Linked DNA regions of Chitinimonas arctica. The protein of the gene in region 2 interacts with the protein of the main gene of each other region in a pairwise test. Links are inferred from orthologs where the notes say so. Each region holds a gene or a part of one and is shown on either strand. Other genes may lie near its edges.

Region 1 (4,098 bases), 230 kb from region 2 along the record:
TGCCATCAGGGTGGGCCTTTCCTCCCGAAAGGTGCGACGGGGAATATAGCTTTTGTTGACATTCATGCAGTGTTGCTTCATTGCAGCGGCGTGACGATATTCACCGATGCGACTGAAGTGACGCTCTACTCGGCCAGAATTAGCTACTGCCGCTAGGTGCTAAGATGGATTCCCTTGGAATGCTGCCAATGGCATGTAAAAAACCGATAGTAAATTCGCTTTATCAGAAGCGCCTGATGATTTCATATTATTAATAAGCCCTGGTTTCATAAAAATAGAAAAATTCTGGGGTGGCTATGATTAAACTATTCGTTTGGACTTGTGATGCTTTCATAGGAGGTTCTCCTGCCGATCATGTCTGGATAACTAACTATGACGTTGCCCTTCATCGGTATCCTACCTTGGAAGATGTAGCAGAAGCTGGCCGTTTCAACTGGGTATGTTGGGGCGACTACCGAGTACAAGGTACGCAATTTGCGTCGGTCAATGCTTCGATCGCAATTGCAAGCTGCATTTGTCTGCCTAATGCTAGTTCTAGGCAGGATCCACGAGCCCGAGGAACAGTTTTTAGCTATGGGTTGCATGGGGTTTGCCACCAACTTGCCAATCAAATTCTATGGTCTAGCAACGGTAGGGTTGGTCCGTCGGTCACATCCCCGTTGACGGTGAAAGGTGTTCGTGGGTATGGTTTGACGGAGTTCGCTTACGGAACATATGGGTTCAATAGTAGGGCGTGGGTGCGACGCAGGGATCATTGTGCCTCCCTGGGTGCAGCTGGATCGGTGTGGCATGCGACATCAGGAGGGGCAGCGATAATGGGCTCGACAACGGAAGCCGACGGTTTTGAGCGTGAAGCTAGAGCATTTCTCGGCTCAACCAATCAGAACCAACTCGTGAGCCTGCTTCGGATACGAAGCCATTATCAGGCAGCCTTGCGGGCGTGTGCGCTTCAGGAGAGTGTGACGGCTGAAGTGATAAATGCAGTTCATATCAAGTATTGCGGCCAGGCGTTGCAACTGCTTGGTCCAGAGCTCTTCGAACAACTTTTCGACGTGCCCGCCGATGTTAAGGCTAAGTTGGTTGATCCTGAGATCTTTGCTCGCCAAAAGCTGGCGGCATGACCAATCAGGGTACTTTGCTTGGTACCGAGGCTCATGCTTTGGCAGGCTGAGTAAAACGAATTAAAGCGATTGATGGCTGTTACGAGGGCCCGCGACACCACATTGGCTCTTTGCCTTTCTCTCCTCCCACGCCATAGACCAAGACGGGTGCGCGACCCGCTACTACTCCCAAGGCAACGGGCAATGCGTCGCTCGTTGCCATAGCCGGATTCCTGCCCCTTTCGTTATGCACTATTATGGTGCGCTCATGCGCCAAAAGCAGGCTGGCTTTCTACTCTAGCCGGCTTTCCCCGGCACAAGTACTTGATTGCACAATCCTGGCCCGCTCCTTGCTATGGCATTTGCTAGCCCAGGCCCAGCAGCGTTGCGCCATATTTGAGCCAGGCCAGCCACCGTTCCTCGAACCTTTCATTGTGACCGCCATGTCTCTATCCGCCTTTGCCGGCCTAGATCTGTTGGAAACCGCGGTCATCGTGCTCGATACCGGGCAGGCTGTGCGGCATCTGAATACCGCGGCGGAAGCGCTGTTCGAGCTGTCGGCGCGCGAGACGGTGGGGCGGCCGCTGTCGGCGTGCTTTTCCGAACCGACCGAAATCCTGGCGGCCCTGGCGGCTGCCGAGAAGCAGAACGCCAGCGTGACCGAGCACGATGTAGCGTTGGCACTGCGTCTGGGCAATACCATCCATGTCGGTTTCACGGTCAGGGAAATCGAGGCGCCGGCATTGACCGTGCTGGAATTCCGCCAGACCGACCAGCAACGCAAGATCGCCAACGAAGAGCGGTTGGCTGCTCAGCAGCAGGCCAACCGCCAACTGATCCGCAATCTGGCGCACGAGATCAAGAACCCGCTGGGCGGCATACGCGGTGCGGCGCAATTGCTGAAAAAAGAGCTGCCGGACCCGGCACTGAAGGAATACACCCAGGTGATCGTCGATGAGGCGGACAGGCTGCAAAGCCTGCTGGACCGCCTGCTGACGCCGCATAGCCTGCCGCAGCTGGGCGAGCTGAATATCCATGAAGTGCTGGAACGGGTGCGCAGCGTCCTGCTGGCCGAGTATCCCAATGGCCTGGCGGTCCGGCGCGACTACGACACCAGCGCGCCGGACCTGTACGGCGACAAGGAGCAACTGATCCAGGCGGTACTGAATATCGTCCGCAATGCGGCTCAGGCCATGCATGGCGCCGGGCAGATCGTGCTGAAGACCAGGGTGGCCCGGCAGGTCACGCTCAATCGCCGGCGCTTTCCGCTGGGCTTGATGCTGGAAATCACCGATAACGGTCCCGGCATCCCCGACCATATCCGCGATACGGTGTTCTATCCCCTGGTCTCGGCCCGCCCTGGCGGTACCGGCATCGGCCTGCATCTGGCGCATACCTTTGTCCAGCAGCACAACGGCACGATAGATTTCATCAGCCAGGCTGGCCGGACCAGCTTCACCATCACGCTGCCGCTCAATGGCTGGACGCCGCTGGACGGCGGCAAATAAACGACAAGCGACCATGAAACCTGTCTGGATCATTGATGACGACCGTTCCATCCGCTGGGTATTCGAAAAGGCATTGGGCCGCGAGGACATAAATTTCCGAGCCTTTGCTTCCGCCGCCGAGGCGGTCGAGGCGCTGAAGCGCGAAACGCCCATCGTCGTGGTGAGCGATATCCGCATGCCGGGCGAATCGGGGCTGGACCTGCTGGCCTTGCTGAAGACGCGCTATCCGCGCCTGCCGGTCATCATCATGACCGCGCATTCCGACCTGGAAAGCGCGGTGGCGGCATTCCAGGGCGGGGCCTTCGAGTACCTGCCCAAGCCATTCGACGTGGATCACGCTGTCGACCTGATCAGGCGCGCCATGGAGGAGAGCCTGAAGCAGGAGGTGGTGGAAGCGCCGCAAGAGGCCGCACCGGAAATCCTCGGCCAGGCACCGGCCATGCAAGAGGTGTTCCGCGCCATCGGCCGGCTTAGCCAGAGTGCCGCCACGGTGTTGATTACCGGTGAATCGGGGTCCGGCAAGGAATTGGTCGCCCGGGCGCTGCACCGCCATAGCCCCCGTGCCGACAAGCCTTTCGTGGCCATCAATACCGCCGCCATTCCCAAGGATTTGCTCGAATCCGAGTTGTTCGGGCATGAGCGGGGCTCGTTCACCGGCGCACAGAGTCAACGCACCGGCCGCTTTGAGCAGGCCGAGGGCGGCACGCTGTTTCTCGATGAAATCGGCGATATGCCGCCCGAGCTGCAAACCCGGCTATTGCGGGTGCTGTCGGACGGATTTTTCTACCGGGTGGGGGGACACGCGCCCATCAAGGCCAATGTCCGGGTGATTGCCGCGACCCACCAGGCATTGGAAGCGCGGGTCAAGGCGAACCTGTTTCGCGAAGACCTGTTTCACCGGCTGAATGTAATCCGCTTACGCTTGCCTGCCTTGCAGGAGCGGCGCGAGGATATTCCCTTGCTGGCACGGCATTTTCTTGCCCGATCGGCACGCGAACTGGGCAGCGAGGTCAAACGGCTGAGCGAAGACGCGATGCGTTTGCTGGCGGGATTCGCGTTTCCCGGCAATGTCCGCCAGCTGGAGAATCTCTGCCACTGGATCACGGTGATGGCGCCCGGCCAGACCGTTGGACCAGCCGACCTGCCGCCGGAATTGAAGGAGCAGGACAGCGCGGGCGACAGCCGCGGCGATTGGGCCACCTTGCTGGCGCAGGAAGCCGATAGACGGCTGCGCAACGGCGAACGCGGCTTTATCGAGGCACTGACCCAGCAGTTCGAACGGACCCTGATCCTACGGGCCCTGGCCGCAACCGGGGGCAAGCGCATCGAGGCGGCCGAGCGATTGGGCCTGGGCCGCAATACCCTGACCCGCAAGATCCAGGAGTTGAACCTGGAGCGGGAGATCGGCGGGGAGTGAGTAAAACCGTCGTGCTCCGGTTTGCTTATCCCATCAGCCTGTCTTTTCCGAACTTCTGCTCCAGCAGTTGGCT
Region 2 (3,888 bases):
CCCTGAAGAAATGTTTCGCCGCCTTGCTGCTGCTGATTGCCAGCCGCATGCTTTTTGGACTTCTGAGCCTATGACCATGACCGAACGAAGCACACTCTACCCCGCCATAGACGTCAATCGCAGCGGCATGCTGCCCTTGGACGCTGTCCATACGATGTATTGGGAGGAATCGGGCAACCCGAACGGGGTGCCGGTACTGTTTCTGCATGGCGGGCCGGGTTCGGGCGCCAGCCCCAAGCACCGGCAGTTCTTCGATCCGGACTTCTACCGCATCGTGATCTTCGACCAGCGCGGCGCCGGCCGTTCCACGCCGGTGGGCGAGATGGGCGCCAACACGACCCAGCATCTCATCGCCGATATCGAGCTGCTGCGCGAAATGCTGGGCATCTCGCAATGGATGGTGTTCGGCGGCTCCTGGGGCTCGACCCTGGCGCTGGCCTACGGCGAGGCCCACCCGGAGCGTTGCCTGGCCTTCGTCCTGCGCGGTATTTTCCTGTGCCGCAGCTGGGAAATCGATTGGTTCATGCGCGGCATGCGCCAGTTCTTTCCGGAAGCCTGGTCGCGTTTCGCCGACTATCTTCCGGCAGATGAGCGCGACGACCTGTTGGGTAACTACCATAAGCGCCTGAACGATGGCGACCGTGCCGTCCATATGCCGGCTGCCCGCATCTGGAGCGTCTACGAGGGCGAATGCGCCACGCTCTTCCCCGATCCCGCCGTCCAGGCCAATTACGGCAATGACAATGTGGCCTTGGGCGTCGGCCGTATCGAAGCGCATTATTTCGTCAACCGCATCTTCCTGCCGGAAAACGCCTTGCTGGCGAATGTGGGCCGGATTTCGCACCTGCCCATGATCACCATCCAGGGCCGTTACGATGTGCTCTGTCCGCCCTTGTCGGCTTGGGAGCTGCACCAGGCCTGGCCTGGCTCGCAACTGGAAATCGTCCAGGATGCCGGCCATTCGGCTTGGGAGCCGGGCATTTGCCGCGAGCTGGTGCGCGCCTGCGAAGCCATGAAGTCGCGCCTGGCTTAAAGACATCCGGCCTGCAGTCCGACAGCGTCATACCGGCGAACGCCGGTATGACGCTAAAGTTATTTTCCTTACCGGCGAAATCCGCTTTCCCGGCCAGCTTCCTTAAAAATCATCCTGCGGATTATCGTCCGCCACGGCGATCTTGCGGCTTTCCAAGGCGGCGATCCGCGCTTCCAGGCCGGTAAGCAATTCGCGCGTCTTGGCCAGCACGGCCTGCTGTACTTCGAATTCCTCGCGCGTCACCAGATCCAGCTTGGCGAAACCGGCGGTCAAAACCGCACGGACATTCTTCTCTATATCGCGGGCCGGGCCGGCGGCCAGCACCTCGGACAATTTGCCGCTCACTTCGTCGAACAGGCGTTGGGCAAGCATGGGTGACTCCTGGAAGCATCAATTTAATTCCAGCCAGTCTAACAAATCGCGTCGAGAAGTGCGTCTCGCACCATGGGCAAGCGACTGCGGTACTCGACGCACCAAAGCGGTGCGGTCCGCCAGTCACGGCGTCAGTATATCCATGCAAGCTATTGATCCGTAAAGAAATATAAAGATGGCACGACCCATGCTAATGCTAGTCCCATAGGCAGTTCTCTGGTTCTTACCATTAGGAGCGAAGATGAAGTTCGTTAGCGCCATCATCAAGCCGTTCAAGCTTGACGAGGTCCGGGAAGCGTTGTCCGCCATTGGCGTGCAAGGCGTGACCGTGACCGAGGTCAAGGGATTCGGCCGTCAAAAGGGCCACACCGAGCTGTATCGCGGCGCGGAGTATGTGGTTGATTTCCTGCCCAAGGTAAAGCTGGAGATCGCCATCAAGGACGATCTGCTGGAGCAGGTGATCGAAGCCATCGAGAAGGCAGCCAATACCGGCAAGATCGGCGACGGCAAGGTCTTTGTCTTCGATCTCGAACAAGTGATCCGTATCCGTACCGGCGAAACCGGCGCGGACGCGCTGTAAACCGGTCAGGGAGCAGAGAACATGAGAAAACTCCTTAGCGCATTGGCTTTGGCCGGCGCCATGAGCCTGGGCATCGCCTGGGCCGAAGAAGTCGCGACCCCACCGGCAGCGACCGTGGTTGCCGCGCCGGCCGTTGCCGCGCCGGCCACGGTCGCAGCTCCGGCTGCCGAAGCGCCATCTGCGGTGGTGGCGCCTGCACCGGCTGCCGCAGCGGGGGCTGCCCCAACCATCAACAAGGGCGACAACGCGTGGTTGTTCGTGGCCACCGCCTTTGTGATCCTGATGTCCATTCCCGGCCTCGCCCTCTTCTACGGTGGCCTGGTGCGCTCCAAGAACATGCTTAGCCTGCTGATGCAGGTGTTCGTGGTGTTCTCGCTGATCTCGGTGCTGTGGGTGGTCTACGGCTACAGCGTGGCGTTCACCGAGGGGAATGCCTTCTTCGGCTCGTTCTCCAAGCTGTTCCTGAAAGGCGTGACGCCCGATTCCATGGCGGCGACCTTCTCCAAGGGCGTAGCGGTCTCGGAGTTCATCTATATCGTGTTCCAGGGCGCCTTCGCCGCCATTACCTGCGGCCTGATCCTGGGCGCCTTCGCCGAGCGCGCCCGCTTCGCCGCGGTGCTGGCCTTCGTGGTGATCTGGTTCAGCTTCAGCTACCTGCCCATGGCGCATATGGTCTGGTACTGGACCGGTCCGGATGCCTATACCTCGCAAGCGGCGGCCGATGCTGCCACCGCGACCGCCGGCTGGCTGTTCCAGAAAGGCGCGCTCGATTTCGCCGGTGGCACGGTGGTGCATATCAACGCCGCGGTGGCCGGCCTGGTCGGCGCCTACTTCGTCGGCAAGCGGGTGGGCTACGGCAAGGAGGCCATGACGCCGCATAGCTTGACCATGACCATGATCGGTACCTCGCTACTGTGGTTCGGCTGGTTCGGCTTCAACGCCGGCTCGGCCCTGGAAGCCAACGGCGTCGCCGCGCTGGCCTTTATCAATACCTGGGTGGCGACCGCCGTCGCGGCCTTGGCCTGGATGACGGTGGAGTGGGCCTGGAAGGGCCGCCCCTCGATGCTGGGCGCGGCCTCCGGCGCGGTGGCCGGCCTGGTGGCCATAACCCCGGCCTGCGGCTTTGTCGGTATCGGCGGCGCCATGGCTATCGGCGGCCTGGCCGGCGTGGTCTGTCTGTGGGGCGTGCATGGCCTGAAGCGCCTGCTGGGAGCGGACGATGCGCTGGATGTGTTCGGCGTGCACGGCGTCGGCGGTATCCTGGGCGCCATCCTGACGGGCGTGTTCGCCTCGCCGGATCTGGGCGGGACCGGCATCTGGGACAATGTGGCCAACAAGGCGGCCGAGGGCTATTCCATCGCTTCGCAAGTCTGGATCCAGACGCAAGGCGTGTTGGTCACGGTGCTGCTGTCCGCCTGTGTATCCGCTATCGCCTTCAAGCTGGTCGATCTGGTTATCGGCCTGCGCGTGGCCGAGGACGAAGAGCGCGAAGGTCTGGACCTGACCAGCCACGGTGAAAAGGCATATAACCTATAGAGCGCTATGGCAACACGCTGGGAAGGTCGGAAATCCAGCATCCGCGCGGCCCGTCGAAAGACGGGCCGTTTTGCTTTGAGATAGCCAGTCGAACCGTATAACGCTAAAACACAAAAGGAAGTGTCTTTGATGTTTTGGCACAGGGCCGATTTTCTGTAAAATCCATTTTTTGAAACAGGGGATTACCCGATGGTTCAGATCGGCCTCGTAATGGGCAGCAATTCCGACTGGGAAGTCATGCAACATGCGGCCCAGCAGTTGAAGGCATTCGGCATCGCCTTTGAAGCGCGGGTGGTATCGGCGCACCGTACGCCGGACCTGCTGTTCGAGTATGGCGAGAGCGCCGAGGCGCGTGGCCTGAAGGCCA
Region 3 (4,204 bases), 2.3 Mb from region 2 along the record:
TTGCCGGGTGGTGAGTTGCAGTTTGAGTAAGCGCAATGGTTCAGTGCGTCCTCTTGCCGTGCGCTGGAAGCAGGCACGCGGTAAGCTTGGACCATTGCCGGCGCAACGGCTATCCGCGGAGTCTCCAGCATGCTGGTACAGATCGATCTTGCCGATACCCTGCTCGCCCTGGAGCTGCTGCAGGTGCAACGCGTGGCCTACCAGCAGGAAGCGGAACTGATCGGCTATCCCGCCTTGCCGCCGCTGCGGGAAACCTTGCCGGAACTGCTCGATTGCGGCGAGACCGTGCTGGGCTGGCGGGTGGATGGCGAGCTACGCGGTGCCGTGGGTTATCTGGCGCAAGCCGGACAAGCGGATATCTGCCGCCTGGTGGTGGCACCCGCCTGGCAGCGCCAGGGTATCGCCCGCCAGCTATTGCAGGCCTTGATAGACAACGACGAATACGCCGCAATCACCGTCACCACGGCAGCAGCCAATCTGCCGGCATTGGCCTTGTACCGGGAAATGGGCTTTTTACCCTCCACCCCATTTACCACCCCGGATGGACTGGCCCTGGTGCGATTGCAGCGTGGCCCGGCGCCAGACCGGTGCTGACGCGCCCCCCACTAAATACAGTACTTCCCTATCTACCGGCAAAGCGGTAAAGATAGTAGCTGTCCCTCCAGAGCTGGCCGCCATGAACGCTTCACTTCCCATCCCGGATCTGCGCCGGCAGTTGCAAAGCGCGCGAGCCTTGCTGCATCACGACTATCACGACCCCGAACGGGCAGCCGAGCTGGTGGAGGCCGATGCCCGCCTGGTCGATCATTTCCTGGTCGAGCGCTGGCGCGAACTGGAGATCGACCCGCAGGCCGCCTTGATCGCGGTGGGCGGCTATGGCCGTGGCCAGCTGTTTCCCTGCTCCGATATCGATCTTTTGATCCTGCTGCCCGCGAATGCCGGCAAGCACACCCTGCAGAAAGTGGAAAGCCTGGTCGGCCTGCTGTGGGATCTGGGCCTGGAAGTCGGCCATAGCGTCCGCACGCTCAGCGAGTGCCTGGCGGAAGCGCGCGATATCACCGTCAGCACCACCCTGCTGGAAACCCGTCTTTTGGCCGGTTCCGGCCCCGCCTATGGGGAATTGGTGGAATCGGTATTCGGGCAGCTCGATCAGCGGGCCTTTTTCGAGGCAAAGCTGCTGGAGCAGCAACAGCGCCACGAACGCTACCAGGGCTCGGTCAACAAGCTGGAGCCGAACGTCAAGGAGGCGCCCGGCGGCATGCGCGACCTGCACCTGGTCCTGTGGCTGACCGGTGCCTGCGGCCTGGGCGGCGATTGGGACAGCCTGCATAAATCCGGGGTACTGACCGGCCAGGAACTGCGCAAGCTCAAGCGCGCCGAGAAGATGCTGTGGTCTTTCCGCATCGCCCTGCATCTCACCGCCAATCGCCGCGAGGACCGTATTCTGTTCGACTATCAGAATACCCTGGCCAAACGGTTCGGCTATGTGGACAACGGCGCCGATCGCGCCAGCGAGCAGCTGATGGCGGTCTACTACCGGTCCGCCCGGATTGTCGCGCAGCTGCAGCCCTTGCTGATCCAGGCGGTGCGCCGCAAGCTGTATGGCCGGGCGCGCCTGGAGATCGAGGCCATCAACGAACGTTTCGTCGCCCGCGGCCATCTGCTGGAGATCGCCCACCCCGATGTCTATGAACAAACCCCGTCGGCCATCCTGGAAACCTTCCTGGTGCTGCAGCAGCATCCGCAACTCTCCGGCATAGGTGCCGACACCTTGCGGGCGCTTTGGCATGCCCGGCCACGCATCAATGCTGCCTTCCGCCGCGATCCCGTCAATAAGCGGCTGTTCCTGGAGATTCTTCGCCAGCCCTGGGGCACCACCCGGGTCATGCGGCGGATGAACCAGTACGGGGTGCTGGGACGCTATATTCCGGCCTTCGGCAAGATCGTGGGCCGCATGCAGCACGACCTTTTCCACGTCTACACCGTGGACGAACATATCCTGATGGTGTTGCGCAATCTGCGCCGTTTCGCCACACCGGCTTTCAACCACGAGTACCCGGCCTGCTCGCAGCTGATCGAGGCATTCGAGCGGCCCGAGCTGCTTTACCTGGGCGCCTTGTTCCACGATATCGGCAAGGGCCGCGGTGGCGACCACTCGCAGCTGGGCAAGGTCGATGCCCGCGAGTTCTGCGTCTCGCATGGCCTGGACCGCGAAGACACCGAGATGGTGGCATGGCTGGTGGAACACCATCTGACCATGTCCAGCGTGGCGCAGAAGCAGGATGTCTATGATCCTGAAACGGTGGAAGCCTTCGCCCAGATCGTCCGCAACGAACGCCACCTCAATGCGCTCTATCTGCTGACCGTGGCCGATATCCGCGGCACCAGTCCCAAGGTATGGAACGCCTGGAAGGCAAAGCTGCTGGAAGACCTGTTTCGTGCCACGCGGCGCTACCTCAGCGGCGAAACCCTCAATACCATCGACGCCCTCGATGAGCGCCGGCAGGAAGCAGAGAGCCAGATGCGCCGCCATGGCCTGCGCGACGATGCGCACCGGCCACTTTGGAAGACGCTCGATGCGGTCTATTTCCTGCGCCACGATGCGCCGGAAATTGCCTGGCATGGGCGGATACTGTGGGGTCGCTTCGACAAGGATGAAGTGGTGGTGCGGGCCCGGCCGGCCGAGGCCGACGGCGGCTTGCAGGTGCTGGTCTACTGCCCCGACCGTCCCGACCTGTTCGCCCGCATCTGCGCCTTTTTCGAACGTACCGGCTACAGCATTTTCGACGCCAAGATCTACACCACGCTGAAGGGCTATGCCCTGGACAGTTTCTACGTCCATACCGCCGACGGCCACGATACCGAGTACCGCGACCTGGTAGGCTACATCGAATACGAGCTGGCACAGCTGATCGTGCGCGACGATGCCCTGCCCCCACCCTTGAGCGGACGCGTCAGCCGTGTGCTCAGGCACTTCCCCTTGCCGCCGCAGGTATTGATACGGCAAGACGACAAGCAACGCCTGCATATCCTCTCCCTGGTGGCGGGCGACCGGCCCGGCCTGCTGTCGCGCATCGCCCGCGTGCTGTCGGCCCATGCCATCGCCATCCATTCGGCCAAGATCATGACGCTGGGCGAACGGGCGGAAGATACCTTTACCATTTCCGGGCAGGCGCTGGCCGATCCCAAGTCGCTGGTTCGGCTGGAAGCGGATTTGATGGAAACCTTGCGGCTGTAGCAGCGATGCCGCGCAAGCCCACGCCAGGCGACCATCGGCCGGACGGCCTGGTCGGCTATGCTGAAAGCACTCCCACCGGACTAGGCCTCACTCCCTTGCGGATCCAACACGATATGAACGCAGCACCACCCAGCGCGCTTGCCTCCAGCGCCGCCATTCTCGACATGCCGCTGGTCCTGCGTGAAGGCTTGCCGATGGCGGCTTATGCCTGCGATGCCGATGGCCGTATCCGTTGGTTCAACCGGCGGGCGGCGTCACTATGGGGTCGCGAACCGCTGATACAGGATGGCCGCGAACTGTATTGCGGTGCCTATCAGCTGCTCGACCTTGACGGCAGCTCCTTCGCGCATGACAAACAGCCCATGGCGCAGGTCTTGCGCACCGGCACGGGCAACCATGAGCAGGAAGTCATCGTACAAAGGCAGGACGGTACGCGTGCAGTGGCGCTATTGCAGATCGAGCCGGTATTCGACGAAGGCCAGGTACTGATCGGCGCGATCTGCTGCTGTACCGAAACCACCGCGCGCTACCAGACCTTGCAGGCCCTGCATGAAAACCAGCGCACGCCCAGCGAATTGCTGCAAGCGCTGCCGGCAGCCATCTATACCACCGACGCCAAAGGCTATATCACCTCCTTCAACGCAGCGGCCGTGGCGCTGTGGGGCTGGGAACCGGTCATCGGCAGCAGCCAGTGGTGCGGCGCCTGGCGGCTGCTATGGCCGGACGGCACCCACTTGCCCCATGAAGAGTGCCCGATGGCCATCACCCTGAAGGAGGGTCGCCCGCTACGCGGCATCGAAGCAATGGCCGAGCGCCGGGACGGTAGCCGCGTACCCTTTCTGGCCTACCCTTCGCCGATTTGGGATGAGCACGGCACCCTGATCGGTGCGGTCAATATGCTGGTGGACTACACCGCGCAGAAGCACTCCGAAAGGCGCCTGCGCGACGAAGCGAATATCAATGAAA

What was found.
Region 1: the proteins of glnK (region 2) and glnL interact in binary tests that used the Escherichia coli proteins (3 or more experiments, as listed by UniProt). The link is inferred for Chitinimonas arctica from one-to-one orthologs.
Region 3: the proteins of glnK (region 2) and FNU76_RS01070 interact in binary tests that used the Escherichia coli proteins (3 or more experiments, as listed by UniProt). The link is inferred for Chitinimonas arctica from one-to-one orthologs.

The regions. Positions count from the first base shown.
Region 1 is NZ_CP041730.1:2,777,450-2,781,547, forward strand. The notes cover bases 584-3,575. They hold glnL (nitrogen regulation protein NR(II)), read left to right. Parts: upstream 584-1,543; coding sequence 1,544-2,608; downstream 2,609-3,575. Other genes in these bases: FNU76_RS12550 (hypothetical protein), read left to right, coding at 816-1,121; ntrC (nitrogen regulation protein NR(I)), read left to right, coding at 2,622-3,575. Also shown: more of ntrC, read left to right, coding at 3,576-4,025; FNU76_RS12565 (hypothetical protein), read right to left, coding at 4,051-4,098.
Region 2 is NZ_CP041730.1:2,546,256-2,550,143, forward strand. Bases 534-3,315 are described here. They hold glnK (P-II family nitrogen regulator), read left to right. Parts: upstream 534-1,646; coding sequence 1,647-1,985; downstream 1,986-3,315. Other genes in these bases: pip (prolyl aminopeptidase), read left to right, coding at 534-1,033; FNU76_RS11535 (accessory factor UbiK family protein), read right to left, coding at 1,136-1,405; amt (ammonium transporter), read left to right, coding at 2,007-3,315. In the rest of the region: FNU76_RS11525 (sulfite exporter TauE/SafE family protein), read left to right, coding at 1-74; more of pip, read left to right, coding at 77-533; more of amt, read left to right, coding at 3,316-3,521; purE (5-(carboxyamino)imidazole ribonucleotide mutase), read left to right, coding at 3,711-3,888. UniProt on the Escherichia coli protein: Involved in the regulation of nitrogen metabolism. Regulates the activity of its targets by protein-protein interaction in response to the nitrogen status of the cell.
Region 3 is NZ_CP041730.1:230,538-234,741, forward strand. The notes cover bases 360-3,457. They hold FNU76_RS01070 ([protein-PII] uridylyltransferase), read left to right. Parts: upstream 360-676; coding sequence 677-3,238; downstream 3,239-3,457. Other genes in these bases: FNU76_RS01065 (GNAT family N-acetyltransferase), read left to right, coding at 360-594; FNU76_RS01075 (PAS domain S-box protein), read left to right, coding at 3,244-3,457. Also shown: more of FNU76_RS01065, read left to right, coding at 130-359; more of FNU76_RS01075, read left to right, coding at 3,458-4,204.